Regions from separate parts of the Bordetella sputigena genome, predicted to be linked through region 1. Evidence: riboswitches for the same ligand, from Rfam matches in the RefSeq annotation. Region 1 holds a riboswitch; the other holds the start of a gene.
The links. Region 1 has a riboswitch for glycine ahead of ACNA0R_RS05945 (D-amino acid dehydrogenase). Riboswitches for the same ligand answer to the same signal wherever they lie in the genome.
Positions count from the first base shown of each region.

Region 2: linked by a shared signal. The riboswitch ahead of gcvT (glycine cleavage system aminomethyltransferase GcvT) and the one ahead of ACNA0R_RS05945 (D-amino acid dehydrogenase) in region 1 are both predicted to bind glycine.

Region 1 is NZ_CBCSCA010000003.1:893-8,875, forward strand. It holds gene ACNA0R_RS05940 (LysR substrate-binding domain-containing protein) at 1-663, opposite strand, end outside; gene ACNA0R_RS05945 (D-amino acid dehydrogenase) at 892-2,157, opposite strand; glycine riboswitch at 2,312-2,406, opposite strand; gene ACNA0R_RS05950 (GntR family transcriptional regulator) at 2,597-3,286, opposite strand; gene ACNA0R_RS05955 (LysR substrate-binding domain-containing protein) at 3,419-4,378, opposite strand; gene ACNA0R_RS05960 (trans-sulfuration enzyme family protein) at 4,615-5,793, shown strand; gene ACNA0R_RS05965 (mandelate racemase/muconate lactonizing enzyme family protein) at 6,017-7,174, shown strand; gene ACNA0R_RS05970 (transporter substrate-binding domain-containing protein) at 7,251-7,983, shown strand, end outside.
Region 2 is NZ_CBCSCA010000009.1:20,849-28,831, reverse strand. It holds gene gcvP (aminomethyl-transferring glycine dehydrogenase) at 1-2,492, opposite strand, end outside; gene gcvH (glycine cleavage system protein GcvH) at 2,513-2,881, opposite strand; gene gcvT (glycine cleavage system aminomethyltransferase GcvT) at 2,981-4,084, opposite strand; glycine riboswitch at 4,195-4,314, opposite strand; glycine riboswitch at 4,349-4,447, opposite strand; gene ACNA0R_RS17650 (ZIP family metal transporter) at 4,471-5,361, opposite strand; gene ACNA0R_RS17645 (BaiN/RdsA family NAD(P)/FAD-dependent oxidoreductase) at 5,653-6,849, opposite strand; gene ACNA0R_RS17640 (Orn/Lys/Arg family decarboxylase) at 6,859-7,983, opposite strand, start outside.

The DNA of each region.
Region 1 (7,983 bases):
CAGAATGTTCAAGCGGACATTGTGCTCTTCGAGAAATCGCTCGAGCCGCAGCCGAGACGAATCTTCGGGATTGAGCGCGATGAAAGGAACCTCAGCCAACTGGTGGGGTTGGATCACCTTGTGCCGAGCGAGCGGGTGAGCTTCCGGCATGACCACGACGCCCGGTTGTTCTGCAAATACCGTGGTCTCGATGCCTTCCGTCGTAATTTCGTCCGCGAAAAATCCGATGTCGAACTCGCCTGCAGCAACGCGCTCCCGAACCTGACAGGAGCTCAGGATTTGCAGCGAAACGCTTGGCCACTCCATCGGTTGCCTACCCTCTCTCATCCTGGCGAGCGCCCGTGGAATCAGGCCTGCGCCGAACGCGGGATTGCATGCGATCTGCAACGTCCTGACGCCAAACTCCCTCAACGTCCTCATGCGATGAGCGATCGCGCTAAGGCCTACGAACATCCGGTCGATATCGGGCAGCAAGGCCAGGGCCTCAGGCGTAGGCTGTAATCGGCCGCGAAGACGGAGAAAAAGCGGGAAACCCGCTTCAGCCTCGAGACGTTTGATCGATTTGCTGACCGCCGGTTGCGAGATGCCAAGCAGGTTGGCGGCTTTTCTGGACGAGCCCGATTGAAGAATAGCCCTGAACATCTCGATTTCATTGACACGCATGGTGAATATTCAAGAATATGGGCTATGAATTCGTTGCATCGCGTCAGCGAAAAAGCCGAGGCAAGACGTAACGCTGTTGAACGCCGCAACCCCACCGAGGGAACCGCTGGTGCGCGCAGTGCTAGTCACCGGCGCAGACTCTTTGCGGATTCTCCGGGGTCGGGTCTTCGGTCGCTCCAGCCGACCTGCCGCCCGCCCCTCCTCGGTGGTCATCCCGGCATCACAAGGTCAGGCCGTGGCGCGCGGAGAAACGCTGGCAATGCCGCTGCTTAACTGGGCGGCCGCGCTACCAATAATCTGTGCCACTTGGTCCGCCGTCGCAGCGGAGAGTGTCCAACCGAGGTGGCCGTGCCCGGTGTTGTAGAAGACGTTGGGCTTCTTGCCTCTTCCAACACGCGGCATCATGTCGGGCATCATGGGGCGCAGGCCCGCCCAAGGCACGACTTGCCGCGTGCTGACCCCCGGAAAGCATCGAGCGACCCAATCAGTCAGTGGGCGTATTCTGTCCGCGCGGATGTCTCTGTTATCGCCGTTGAACTCAGCAGTCCCTGCAATGCGGAAGCGGTCGACCCCAAGTCTGCTGGTGACAATTTTAGTTTCGTCATCGAGCAGGCTGATGGTCGGCGCAGCTGCCTGGCTGGCTTCATCCGTCAAGTTCACGGTGATCGAATAGCCTTTTACCGGGTAGATATTCACGCGGTCGCCTAATTGGGCGGCCAGGGCACGGCTCGCGATTCCCGCTGCGATCACCACAGCGTCGAAGCGGGCCTTGACTTCTTCCCCGTTTTGCTCAAACACGATCGTTGCTTCATTCCCATCGCTCATGACGTGTTTGACACTCGTCCCGTACCAAGTGGATACCCCCAAACGCTCGATGGCCGCAGCCATCCCGATTGTGAACTTGTGGATGTCACCCGTGGAATCGCTTTCGGTGTAGTACCCGCCGTAGTACTGACCCGCCAGTGTCGGCTCGAGGGCGTGAATCTCTTGCGGCGTCACGGCGCGCCGCTCGAGGCCTCCCGCGGCAAGCAGCGCAGAAACGCGCCCGGCATGATCGAAGCCTTTTCGATCGCGGTAGATGTGCAGAATGCCTCGTTTCACCAAATCGAAGGAGATGCCCTCGGCGCTCGCCCAGTTGAATAGCTGCTCGCGGGCTGCGATGGCGAGTCGAGCAGTCTTCGTGGTGTTGCTTTCGTAGCGCGGAATATTTGCCACGAACTCAGCGAACCACGACAACTTGTGCCAGCTGGGTTTGGGATTGACAAGCAGCGGCGCATCGGGCTTGAGCATCCATTTCACCCCCTTGAGCAAGGTTGAGGGGTGCGTCCACACCTCCGCGTTGGAAGCAGACAGCTGCCCTCCATTCGCGAACGAGGTCTCCATCGCTGCATACCGATGCTTCTCGAACAAGGAGACAACGAAGCCACGCTTTGCGAGCGCGTACGCGGTGGTCACTCCCGTGATTCCACCGCCAATGATTGCGATTGATTTCATGATCCAGGCCCAAACGTCAATGAGAGGTATGCATGCGCCAGCGCGCTGCATGCCCCCTCTGTTTGGAACCTGAGAGATTCACGTCACATCGTCGAGACGGACGCTTGCTCCTGCGGTGTGATGGTAGACGACACCATCTGCTCTTCAGAGTGCTATTGCCTGATCGGTCCTTTTGCCTGAGAGTTTCCGGGGCGGTTGCTCCTTCGGCGCCTTATGTCTTGCGACAAAGGGCTCTCCCGAACAGACCGGACGATGATATGTGATCAGCACGCGTTGCGCAAGCAAGGCTAACTTGCGCCAACCAGCATAATGGCCCACTAGATCCGGGGCATCTCGAACACGACCTCGCGTAGTGGAATGCGGCATCCCGGCACCCATCAATTCCGCGAGCAAGACCCGTCGTTGTACTGCTAATTGAAGACTGCGCGGCTTAGGATCGTCAGCGCTGCGCCTGTGTGTCCGTCCCATCTCTTACGGACGAGAGATGCTGATAGAGCTTGCTCCCTTCCCCAATCGCATGCTCACGCAAGAGCTTTTCAATAAGATTGGCATCTCGCGCCACCAATGCGTCAATGAATGGTTGGTGGTGGTTCACAACGTCCTGCGGCTTGGCAACGAAGTTGTAGGTAGACGCGACAAAGATGCGGATCTGCTGCTCGACCAAGCGATAGTGCTCGGCAAGACGCTTGTTTCCGGCCAAGTCCACAATGGTTCGGTGCAGGAGGAAGTCCTTATCCGCGATGATGTGGTATTTCCCTCCCGAGCATGCGGTCAAGAGGTTCGTGAATGCCGAGGTCAATACCCGCTCACGCTCATGGTCCATGCGCTCACACAAAATGCGCGCCGCCGTTCCCTCCAGCCCCGCTCGAAGCGTGTACAGCTCCCACAGATCTTCCGTCTCTATGGACGCGGTAGCCCAACCAGTGAACGGGGTCTGCTTGACCAGCCCCTCTTGCGCGAGCTGGTACAGCGCAATCCGGATCGTCCCGCGCGAAAGACTGAGCTGATCAGAAAGGCTGACCTCGGTGATTCGAGTACCCGGCAAGATTTCTCCGGACACGATTTGCTTCCGCAAAGCTTCCGTCGCCAACTGTTCTGCAGATTGCTTTTTGACCGCGGTCAGTGCCATACGGGTACCACTCGAAGCCGTAGAGTTCGAGATTGTACGAGATTGTCAGCAATCAGCAAAGAAAAACGTGCCCGGGTGCCCGCGGGCCAAATGGGGAATCGACGATCAGGCACGAGCGGCGCACATGCCGCCCTACTTCTCCTTGAGCTTCGTCTGCAGGAGCTGCTCCTCTTCCGCCAACTGTGTGCGAAGGGCCACTAGGAATTCTTTGGCGGTGCCCGAGAGCAGTCGTCCGGCGGGAACCGCTTGGATGCAGATGACCGTTGCATCGAACGATAGCTTGCGAAACGTCAGGCCTCTGGTGCTGTAATCAAGCGCGGTGATCGGGTTCACGATACCGACACCCAGCCCTGCCAGAGCCAGTTCGCAGACGTTGAGTGCGTAAGGGGTATGGACGGCAATGTTCAACTGGACGCCGTGCTCCTTGAGCTTTTCCTCCAGCCGCCGGCGCGACGAGTCTTCCGGATTCATGGCCAAGAAGGGGACTTCGGCCAGATGGTGCGGCTGGATGAGCGTGTGACGTGCCAGCGCATGATTTTGCGGCATCACGACCACACCGGGCTGCTCGGCGAAGACGGTGCATTCCAGCCCGTCAGTAACGACCTCGTCTGCAAAAAAGCCTACGTCGAACTCGCCCGCAGCCACACGCTCCCGCACATCCCGAGAGCTCAGGATCTGCAGAGAGACGTTCGGCCGCTGGTCTTCGTTTTTCGACCGCGCCATGCGCGCCAACGCGCGCGGAATAAGTCCCGAGCCAAAGGCGGGATTACTGGCGATCTGTAGAGCGCCGACACCGAACTCCCTGAGCGCCTTAATGCGATGAGCGATGGCACTGAGCCCGACGTACATCCGATCCACATCGGGAGCAAGCGCCATGGCTTCCGGCGTCGGCTGCAACCGTCCGCGGAGCCGCAGGAACAGTGGAAATCCCGCCTCGGCCTCAAGGCGCCGGATCGCCTTGCTCACCCCGGCCTGCGACAAGCCGAGCAGGCTTGCGGCCTTCCTCGCCGATCCTGCTTGAAGGATGGCCCTGAAGGTTTCAATTTCAGTGACGCGCATGGAGCACCCAGATTGTGCGATGTCGGCAAGCATATAACCAAACGATGCCATGTGATAACTGAACGTTCAACTCCGCGACAACGCGGCTGACAAAATTGATCTTTATGGTGCATGTAACACGCGCACCAACCGCCTTTATTACTTTGCGACGCCTCCGTTCGACACTGCGTCAGCCTGTGCTCGAAGAGTTGGAACGGAGGCAGGTGCAGGCCAAGGGGAGCTCCCCCTCGGGCAGTACCTTTTACTCGACCGATTTGGAAGGATCACCCTTGGAAAAAGCCGCGCTCTATCCCGCCGACATGCATGACCGCCTCAAGAGCATGCCCGAGTTCATGGGCTTCGCTGTGCCGATTCATCGGGCATCGACCATCAAGTTCAACACGGTCGAAGATTTCACCAACCGCCGTAGCAGGCTGTTCGATGGCTTCAGCTATGGCCTGTACGGCACTCCCACCGTCAGGTACATGGAAGAGGAGATCGCGAAGCTCGAAGGCGGCAAGTACTGCCTTTCCACGCCTTCCGGCCTGTCGGCCGTCAACCTCCCCATGTTGGCGCTACTCAAGGGCGGCGATCACATCCTGGTCGCCCAGAACGCATACGGCACCACACGCGAGTTCTGCAACACTTTCCTGTCGCGGCTTGGCATCCAGCACACGATCATTCCAGCAGATGCCACGACCATTCAGCCGTGGTTGACGCCCTCGACGCGACTGGTGATTCTGGAATCTCCAGGCTCGTACACCATGGAGATCCAAGACATGGAGAAGATTGCACACGAGGCTCACGAGCACGGAGCCCTGGTCTCCATCGACAATGCTTGGGGACTGGGCCTGACCAAGCCTTTCAAGCATGGAATCGACATCGTCTGCAACGCGCTGTCCAAGTACGCGAGTGGCCATTCCGACGTCTGCATGGGGTCTGTCACAGTCAATGATCGCGAACTGTATGAGCGCCTCAAGACGGCCTCGTTCATGCTCGGGGAAGGCGTTTCCTCGGACGATGCATCCTTGGTGCTGCGAGGCCTCCAAACATTCGACGTCCGCGTCGCGGAGCACGCCAAACGTGCCCTGACTGTTGCCGACTGGCTGAAGAAGCAACCGACGGTCGCACGAGTAATCTGCCCTTCTCACCCGGAAGACAGCCAGCACAATCGGTTCTCTCAGTACTTCAGCGGCGGAAACGGCCTGCTGAGCGTGATTCTGAAGAAGACAGCGGATAGCAGCGTGATCGAGATGGTCGAAGGCTTCAAGATGTTCAAAATCGGCGCCAGCTGGGGAGGAACGCACAGCCTCGTCGCGCCGATTCGAGCCAACACATTTCCCTGGCTCGACGAAGAGGAGCGTGGGAACTGGTTGCTGCGTCTTCACATCGGACTGGAACCGTTCGACTTTCTGCAGCGTGACCTGGAGGATGGCTTTGCGGCCCTGAGCGCGCGGCAGCGGGCGTAGATCAGATCGGGAGGGGGCATTGCCTGCTCCGTCACGTGCAATCCCAATTTGGTGCACTGGACCGACTTCGCGCGCCAGTTAGGTGCACTTAGCACCTGATAGCCGCGGATGACTCGTTTTGCAGGTGTAAACCCCTATTCATAAGAGACGCCCCAAGCTGCAAGATAGCTGCCGATTGTCAGCAATCATCAATTGTCTTCTACAACTGTTGCTTTGGGGTGTTATGAAAATCACGAGCGCGAACATCTACCTGGTCAAGGGCGGCCCGATCACTCCCGTGATCCTGGAGCTTGAAACGGACGCAGGAATTTCGGGCATCGGGGAAGCGGCCATTGCCTACGGGCTAGGCGCCTCAGCCGCCGCGGCGATGCTGGACGAAATGGTCACGCGCGACGTCCTTGGGAAAGACCCCGCCCGCATCGAAGAGATCTGGCACGTTCTCTACGACCAGTCCTTCTGGACGAAAGGTGGCGGCGCCATCTCATTCGCGGGCGTCAGTGCGATCGAACAAGCTCTGTGGGACATCAAGGGCAAGGCTCACGGCCTGCCTCTGTACGAATTCCTCGGCGGCAAGATCAACAACCGTGTCCCGGTCTACGCGAACGGTTGGAACTATCACTGCTACAACGCACTGGACTGGGCGCGCGCAAGCGAACGCCCCTTGAAAGACGGCTTTCGCGCATTGAAGTGCTACCCCTTGGCCACGCAGTTGCCCGGCGGAACCCTGCGCCACGTGACGCGCCGCGCACTGGACAAGGAGTTCATGCAGCTCGCCTATGACCGCGTCAAAGAGCTTCGCAATGCGGTCGGACCCGACGTCGAGATCATGCTCGACCTGAGCGGTGGGCTGACCACGGATGAAATAATCCGTCTCGCACGCCGGTACGAAGAGTTCGACATCACCTGGATTGAAGAGCCCGTCGATCCCTTCCATGAAGAGGCGCTGAAGAAAGTCTCAGACCGCGTCAACATTCCGGTGGCGGCTGGCGAACGCGTCTACACCTCGCGCGGCTTCCATCGCCTGATCGCAGAACAGGCCGTGGACATCGTACAACCGGACATCGGCAACACCGGTGGCCTCTTCGAAACCAAGAAGATTGCCGCGATGGCTGAGGCGGCCAATATGCGCATCGCGCCTCACAACTGCGCAAGCACGCTGTCGACTGCGGCAAACGTCGCGCTGGCAGGCTGCCTTTCGAATCTGCTGAACGTTGAGTTGTACCCGTACTTCTCGGATCATCCCGGCTACGTCGAGGTGCTGACCAGGCCGTTCGAACCCCGCATGAAAGACGGCTACCTGGAAGTTTCCGATGAGGTCGGCCTTGGCGTCACGCTCGACAAGACGCGGCTAAAGGACCACCTCTGGAAAACCGTGCGTTGAAGTGCCTACCGGGTGCGGATGCGAGCGCACGCAGGCGCACCTACATCCCCTGTTCCAAACTCACAAGAGGTGTTCCATGAAATGGCATTTTCGTGTTCTGAGCGCGATCGGCGCTTTGCTCCTTCTCGCCGCGCAAGGCGCGTTCGCTCAGGGCTCCAACTGTCTTCCGGCCCCGCCCAACCTTATCGAACCCGGCACGCTGACGGTCGGCATCTCGCTCGCCGCGCCGCCGACGGCCTTCATGAAGGACGACGCGGCCGCGGGTCTCGACCCGGAGCTGATGACCGCCATCGCACAGGCCATGTGCCTGAAGCCCAAGTTCGTGAACATGGCGTTCGCTGGCCTGTTCCCCGCGCTGATCGCGAAGAAGATTGATGTGATTCACTCGCAGGTCGGGATCACTGACGTGCGCAAGCAGTCGTTCGATTTCGTCACCGTTTTCGTTGGCGGTGTGCGACTCATCACTCAGGCGAACTCCAAGCTGTACTTCAACACCGAATCGGACACCTGCGGGTACACCACGGCCATCATGGGCGGTTCGACGCAAATGGCGGCACTCGAGCGCGTGAAGGACTCGTGTCCCGCGAACAAGCCGATGACGCTTCGGCCGTTCGGTGGCCAAGCGGAAGCCATGAACGAAGTGGCGCGAGGATCTGCGAATGCGGCCTTTGTGGACTGGGCCGTTGCGACCTACGCCGTTGCCCAGCGCCCGAAGGACTTCGCCATCGCCAGCCCCATCCTGAGCGGGAAGGGGCCGAACACGCAGCGCAACCGCATCGGCATCGTATTCCGCAAGGGTGAAACCGCCA
Region 2 (7,983 bases), on a different contig from region 1:
GCGATGTCTTCCGCCGACACGCCGCTGCTGTCCTTCAGCGGCCGCACATCCAGGATGCACTCGTGCGCGACCCGGCCATTGCGGCCGCAATACAGCACGGGATAATGCTCGCGCAGGCGATGGGCGATGTAGTTGGCGTTCAGGATGGCCACTTCGGTCGCCCGCAGCAAGCCCTCCGCCCCCATCAGCGCGATGTAGATGTAGGGAATCGGCAGGATGCCCGCCGAGCCGAACGGCGCCGCCGACACCGGCCCGACCTTGGCGCCTTCCGGCAGCTTGCCGGCCGCATCCACCACGCCGGGCAGATAGGGCGCCAGATGCCCGCGCACCGCCACCGGCCCCACGCCCGGACCGCCGCCGCCGTGCGGAATGCAGAAGGTCTTGTGCAGGTTCAGGTGCGACACGTCGGAACCGAACTTGCCGGGCTTGGCGAGCCCCACCATGGCGTTCATGTTGGCGCCGTCCATATACACCTGGCCGCCGGCCTGATGCACGATGTCGCAGATCTCCGTGACGGCCTCTTCGAACACGCCATGCGTCGACGGATAGGTGATCATCAGCGCCGCCAGGCGATCGCCCACCTGCGCCACCTTGGCGCGCAGATCCGCGACGTCCACGTTGCCGTTGGCGTCGGAGGCCACGACGACCACCTGCATGCCGGCCAGTTGCGCCGACGCGGGATTGGTGCCGTGCGCCGACGACGGAATCAGGCAGACGTTGCGCTGATGCTGGCCATTCGCCTCATGGTAGGCGCGGATCGCCAGCAGGCCGGCGTACTCGCCCTGGGCGCCCGAATTCGGCTGCAGGCTGACGGCGTCGTAGCCGGTGATCTCGCACAGCGCGGCCGACAGCTTGTCGATCAGCTGGCGATAGCCGGCGGTCTGCGCCGCGGGCGCGAAGGGATGGATGTGCGCGAATTCCGGCCAGGTGATGGGAATCATCTCGGCCGTCGCGTTCAGCTTCATGGTGCACGAGCCCAGCGGGATCATGCTACGGTCCAGCGCCAGATCCTTGTCCGCCAGCTTGCGCAGGTAGCGCAGCATATCGGTTTCGGACTGCACGCTGGAAAAGACCGGATGCGCCAGGATTTCGCCCTGGCGCGCCAGGGAGGCCGGGATGCCGGCGCCGGCGCGCGGGTCCAGCGCGTCGATATCGATCGCGGCAGCAGTCTTGCCCAGCCCGCTGGCGAACACGCCCGCCAGCTGCGTCAGATCGGCGTCGGTGACGGTCTCGTCCAGCGATACCGCGACGTGCTCGCCATCCACCGCGCGCATATTGATGCGCACCGCGTCCGCGGCCGCCAGGACCGCCGCGGTGGCGGAACCCGTGCGCACGTGCAGCGTATCGAAGAAAGTCTCGTTGACGACCTTGGCGCCCAGGTCGCTCAAGGCCGCGCGCAGGATGGCGGTGGCGCGCTGCACGCGCTGGGCGATGCGGCGGATGCCGGCCGGGCCGTGCCAGACGGCGTACATGCCCGCCATCACAGCCAGCAGCACCTGCGCCGTGCAGATGTTGGACGTGGCCTTTTCGCGGCGGATGTGCTGTTCGCGCGTCTGCAGCGCCAGGCGCAGCGCGTTGTTGCCCTGCGCATCCTTGGACACGCCGACCAGGCGGCCCGGCATATTGCGCTTGTAGGCGTCCTTGCAGGCCATGAAGCCCGCGTGCGGGCCGCCGAAACCGAAGGGCACGCCGAAGCGCTGCGCCGAACCCACGGCGATGTCCGCGCCCCAGGCCCCCGGCGGGGCCAGCAGGGCCAGCGCCAGCAGGTCGGTGGCGCATGCCACCACGGCGCCGCGCGCGTGGGCGGTTTCGGCCAGGGCGCGATAGTCGTCCACGCCGCCCAGGCTGCGCGGGTATTGCACCAGCACGCCGAAGCAATCGGGCAGCCCGGCGGTTTCATCGCCAACGACGATTTCGATATCCAGGCCTTCCGCGCGGGTGCGCACGACCTCGATGGTCTGCGGATGGCAGTGGCTGGAAACGAAGAACACATTGCTGGACGACTTCGCGCCGCGGCGGGCCAGCGTCATGGCTTCCGCGGCGGCCGTGCCTTCATCCAGCAGCGACGCATTGGCAATGTCCAGACCGGTCAGGTCCGCCACCATGGTCTGGTAGTTCAGCAGCGCTTCCAGGCGGCCCTGCGAGATTTCCGGCTGGTAAGGCGTATACGCCGTGTACCAGGCGGGATTCTCCAGGATATTGCGCAGGATGACGTTGGGCGTATGCGTGCCGTAATAGCCCTGGCCGATATAGCTGCGGTAGACCTGGTTGCCGCGCGCGATGTCGCGCAGTTCGGCCAGCACGTCCGGCTCGCTGCGCGCCGGCGGCAGCGCCAGCGGCGCCTGGGTGCGTATGGCGGGCGGCACGACCTGGCTGATCAGGTCTTCCAGGCTGTCCGCGCCCAGCGCGCGCAGCATGGCGGCCTGGTCGGCATCGGAAGGACCAATATGGCGGGGAATGAAATCGGTGTGCGTGTCGAGGGGGCGCGACATGGTATCTCTTGAAAGTGGCCTTACAGGGCTTCGTAGCCGGCGGCGTCCAGCAGCTTGTCCAGATCGGCGGAGTTGTCCGGCTTGATCTTGAAAATCCAGGCGGTGTAGGCGCCGCTGTTGATCTGCGCGGGATCGGCTTCCAGCGCGTCGTTGAAGGCGACGACCTCGCCCGCCACCGGCGCATAGATGTCCGATGCGGCCTTGACCGACTCCACCACGCCGGCCGTATCGCCGGCGGCCAGCTTGGCGCCAACCTTGACGTCGCCGACGAAAACGAGATCACCCAGTTGTTCCTGGGCCTGGTCGGTGATGCCGACGACGAAGACGTCGCCTTCGGCTTTCACCCATTCATGCGATTCGGTGTACTTGCGATCGGTGGGCAGGCTCATGGAAGGAGCTCCTAAGAATTCAAAAATCGTGGCAAGGATGAATAGAGAGGTAATGCGCGCCCCGCCCATGCGGTACGCGCCGGCATGGGCATCGCCAGTTTACGGTTGTTCGATGGCTTTGCCGTTGCGGACGAAGGGCAATTTGCACACGGTCGCCGGCACCCACTTGCCGCGGATGTCCACTTCGACGGTATCGCCGGGATTGACGCCCACCGGCATGCGCGCGAAGGCGATCGACACGCCCAGCGTCGGCGACATCGTGCCGCTGGTGATTTCGCCATCGCCATGCGACGTGCGCACCGCCATATGGGCACGCATCACGCCGCGTTCGTTCAGCTTCAGGCCCAGGAAAGCGGCCGGCGTGGCGAACTCCTCGATGGCCGCGCGGCCGATGAAGGCGCGCGCCGGATCCTTCAATGAGACGGTCCAGGTCAGCCCGGCCTGCGCGGGCTGGGTGACTTCGTCCATGTCCTGGCCGTACAGATTCATGCCGGCTTCCAGGCGCAGCGTGTCGCGCGCGCCCAGGCCGCAGGGACGCACGCCCTGCGCGGCCAGGTCGTTCCACAAGGCGACCACTTCCGTGGAGGGCAGCACGATCTCGAAGCCGTCCTCGCCGGTGTAGCCGGTGCGCGCCACCAGGGTGTCGGGTTCGAAGCGCGCGGCGGTGAACGGCGTCAGGCTTTCCGTATCAGCCTTCCAGGCCGGACGCGCGGCCCAGACCTTGGCACGCGCATTCGGCCCCTGTACGGCCACCATGGACAGATCCCGGCGCGGCGCGATGGAGACGGATAGCCGGGCGGCAATGGCGATGCGCTGCATCCAGGCGACGTCCTTGTCGGCGGTGGCGGCGTTGACCACCACGCGCCAGCGGTCGGCGGCGAAGAAATAGACGATCAGGTCGTCGATCACGCCGCCCTCGGGATTCAGCATGCAGCTGTACAGCGCCTTGCCGGGCGTGGCCGTCAGCTTGGAGACGTCATTGGCGATCAGGCGGCGCAGGAAGGCCATGGCGTCGGCGCCCGTGACGTCGACGTTGAGCATGTGCGACACGTCGAACATGCCGGCATCCTGCCGGACGGCGTGGTGCTCTTCCAGCTGCGAGCCATACGCCAGCGGCATGTTCCAGCCGCCGAAGTCGACCATGCGCGCGCCGGCATCGATATGGGCTTGCGCCAGGGGGGTGTTCTTCAGGGGGTGCGACATGGCAAAAAGCTCCGGACAGCGGCGGTAGGGGGCCGATAGTGGGCCATCAGGGTACCGTTAGGGCGGCGGATACCGGCCTGGATGCGGAAAGCGCCCAAGACCGGCCGTGTTTCCGCCCCTCTGTCCTTTTGCCTGAGAGTTGCCCCGCGCATGTGGATGGCGGGTTTGCACCTTCGGCGTCCGGGCGCATCGCGTGTAACGGACGGCCGGCTCTCTCCAGAGCGCTGTGTTCGTCCGGGCGCCGAATGCGGCGCGGTCCGGGCAAGGCATGCTGCGGTATGGGTTGCCTGAGCGATTCCGGGCGAATTGCGCCTTCGGCGGCGGCGCGCCGGGGGGCGTGCCGCTCTCTCCCGCACGATGCGTGACAGCGTGGCGAAGAATACAACTCAGGCCAGGGCGGTGTCCAGCAGCATCATCAGCACGAAGCCCAGCATCAGGCCGCCCGTGGCATAGACCTCGTGCCCCTTGCGATGCGATTCCGGGATGATCTCGTGGCTGATGACGAACAGCATGGCGCCGGCGGCGAAACCCAGGCCCCAGGGCAACAGTACCGTTGACCAGGCCATCACCGCGGCGCCGGCCAGCGCGCCGATCGGCTCGATCAGCCCGGACACCATGCCCAGGGTCACGGCGAATGCCCGGCCATAGCCCGCCGCCAGCAGGGCGACCGCGACGACCAGGCCTTCCGGCACGTCCTGGATCGCGATGCCGGTGGCCAGCGCGCCGGCGCGCATGGGATCGGTGCCGCCGAAGCCCACGCCGATGGCCAGGCCCTCCGGCAGGTTGTGCAGCATGACCGCGAAAATGAACAGCCAGGTGCGCTTGAGCATGCGGGCGTCATGTCCTTCCCGGCCCTTGATGAAATGCTCGTGCGGTACGCAGCGCTCCAGCCACAGCAAGGCCGCGCCGCCCAGCAGGATAGCCGCGCCCACCGTCATGCCGGCGCCCCATGGGCCGGCGCCGAGGTCGCGCGCGGCCTGGATCCCCGGGGCCACCAGCGAAAACGCGCTGGCCGCCAGCATCACGCCGGCGCCGAAACCGAACATGGTGTCCTGCACCCGCTCGGACAGGCGCTGGGAAAACATGACCGGCAAGGTACCGGCCGCCGTCGCCCCCGCCGCGATCAGCCCGCCCAGCCAGGCGTTGGCGATCTGCGGATGGCTGTCTTCCAGGGACAGCCATATCGCCCAGGCACCGATCGCGGCCAGCAGCGGCACGACGACCATCAAGGCCTTGCCGGCGCCGGCGCCGGCCAGCGAACGTATGTGCGTGTTCATGTTGCGTCCCTTTTCCCGTGATGCGCGTGGCGTGCGCATCTTCTTTGCTCGCATGGCACGCGTGGTGGTCTGGGTGGCGACCCGCGTGGTCGCCCAGAGAGCAAAAAACGCGCCGCGCCGGACAGCTGGCGTTCAGTTTCCACTACGCGTGCCGAGGGAACAAGGGCGAGCGGTACGAAACGGCACCAGATTGGCCGGATCCAGAAGAATCCGCTCATGCGGAAGGGATTCGGACAGCGCGAGTCGCGCGGCGCGGGCCTCGGCACGCCAGGCCTGGACGTCCAGCCCCGGTCAGAGCGCCCGGCCGCAAGCGACGCCGGAGGCCCAGGCCCACTGGAAGTTGTAGCCGCCCAGCCAGCCCGTCACGTCGACGGCCTCCCCGATGAAGTGCAGGCCGGGCACGCCGCGCGCCTGCATGCTCTTCTGGTCCAGGCCGCGGGTGTCGACGCCGCCGCGCATGACTTCCGCCTTCTTGTAGCCGGCGGTGCCGCCGGGGGTCAGGGTCCAGCCGTGGATATTCCGCGCCAGTTCGCGCAGGATCCTGTCCGGAATATCGGCCAGGCGCGCGCCCGCCAGCGGCTGGCCGCGCCCGTCCACGACGCCATGCAGCCACTGTTCGGCCAGTCGGCGCGGCCAGAGCGCCGCGAGCGCCGTCCCCAACTGCTGGCGCCCGCCGGATTTGGCCTCGATCAGCTCGCGCGCCAGATCGCGCCCGCTGGCCAGGTCCAGCGTAATGGGTGCTCCGGGATTCCAGTAACTGGAGATCTGCAGGATGCCGGGCCCCGACAGGCCCCGGTGAGTGAACAGGATGTCTTCCAGGAATTCGCCCTGCCCGCTGCGCACGCCGGCCTCCAACGCCACGCCCGACAAAGAGGCGAAGGGCGCCCACTGGGCGGCATCGAAGGTCAGCGGCACCAGGGCCGGCCGTGGCTCCACCACTTTCAGGCCGAACTGCCGGGCCACTTTCAAGGCGTAATCGGTGGCGCCCAATTGCGGTATCGCCATGCCGCCGGTGGCCAGCACCAGTTTGGCGGCGCGCAGCACGCCATGGCCGGTGGTGCGCAGTTCAAAGCCCGCATCGGCGACGCGGGCGATTTCCGCCACCGTGCAGGGCATGCGCCACTGCACCTGGCCGGCGTCGCACTCCGCGCGCAGGACGTCGATGATGGACTCGCTGGAATCGTCGCAGAACAACTGCCCGCGGTGCTTCTCGTGCCAGGCCACCCGATGGCGGCGCAACAGGTCCAGGAAATCGCGCGGACCATAGCCGGCCAGCGCGGAGCGGCAGAAATGCGGGTTCTCCGACAGGAAATTCGCCGGCCCCGTGCCCGTATTGGTGAAATTGCAGCAGCCGCCGCCGGATATGCGGATTTTCTCCGCCAGCCGGTCGGCGTGGTCGATCAGCACGACCCGCAGGCCGCGCTGGCCGGCGACGGCGGCGCACATCATGCCCGCCGCGCCGGCGCCGATGATGGCGACGTCGAACATGCGCGCGCCTTACTGGTCCTGGTCTTCCTTCAGGCAGTCGACGTAGTAACGCACCTGGCCGTCGGCATCGACGTCCTCCGCCAGGCCGTGGATGTCGGTTTCAAAGCCGGGAAAGCGTTCGTTGAATTTGCGCGCGAACTGCAGGTATTGCACGATGGTGCGGTTGAAGCGTTCGCCCGGAATCAGCAGCGGGATGCCGGGGGGGTAAGGCGTCAGCAGCACGCCGGTAACCCGTCCCTCGAGCTCTTCGATCGCCACGCGTTCCACCTGGCGGTGCGCCATGCGCGCGAAGGCGTCGGAAGGCTTGAGCGCCGGCACCATATCGCTCAGGTACATCTCGGTCGTCAGGCGCGCCACGTCGCTTTCGCGATAAGCCTCGTGGATCTGCTGGCACAGATCGCGCAGGCCGATGCGCTCGTACTGCCGATGGTCGCGGCAGAATTCGGGCAGGATGCGCCACATCGGCTGGTTGCGGTCGTAGTCGTCCTTGAACTGCTGCAGGGCGGTCAGCAGCGTATTCCAGCGGCCCTTGGTGATGCCGATGGTGAACAGGATGAAGAACGAATACAGGCCGGTTTTTTCCACCACCACGCCGTGCTCGGTCAGGTATTTGGAGACCAGCGCCGCCGGAATGCCGGTTTCGCCGAAGCTGCCCGAAATATCCAGGCCCGGGGTGATGATGGTGGCCTTGATCGGATCCAGCATGTTGAAGCCGTCGGCGATATCGCCGAAGCCATGCCAATGGTCGCCCGATTCCAGCAGCCAGTCGTCGCGGTTGCCGATCCCGTCGGGCACCAGCCGGTTCGGCCCCCAGACCTTGAACCACCAGTCGTTGCGGCCGAACTCGGATTCCACCTTGCGCATCGCACGGCGGAAATCCATGGCTTCGCGGATGCTTTCCTCGACCAGGGCGGTGCCGCCCGGGGGCTCCATCATCGCGGCCGCCACGTCGCAGGACGCGATGATCGCGTACTGCGGCGAGGTCGACGTATGCATCAGGTAGGCTTCGTTGAAGATATTGCGATCCAGCTTGCGGGTCTTGGACTCCTGCACGATGATCTGCGAGGCCTGCGAAATGCCGGCCAGCAGTTTGTGCGTGGAGTGCGTGGCGAAGACCATCGCCGATTCGCTGCG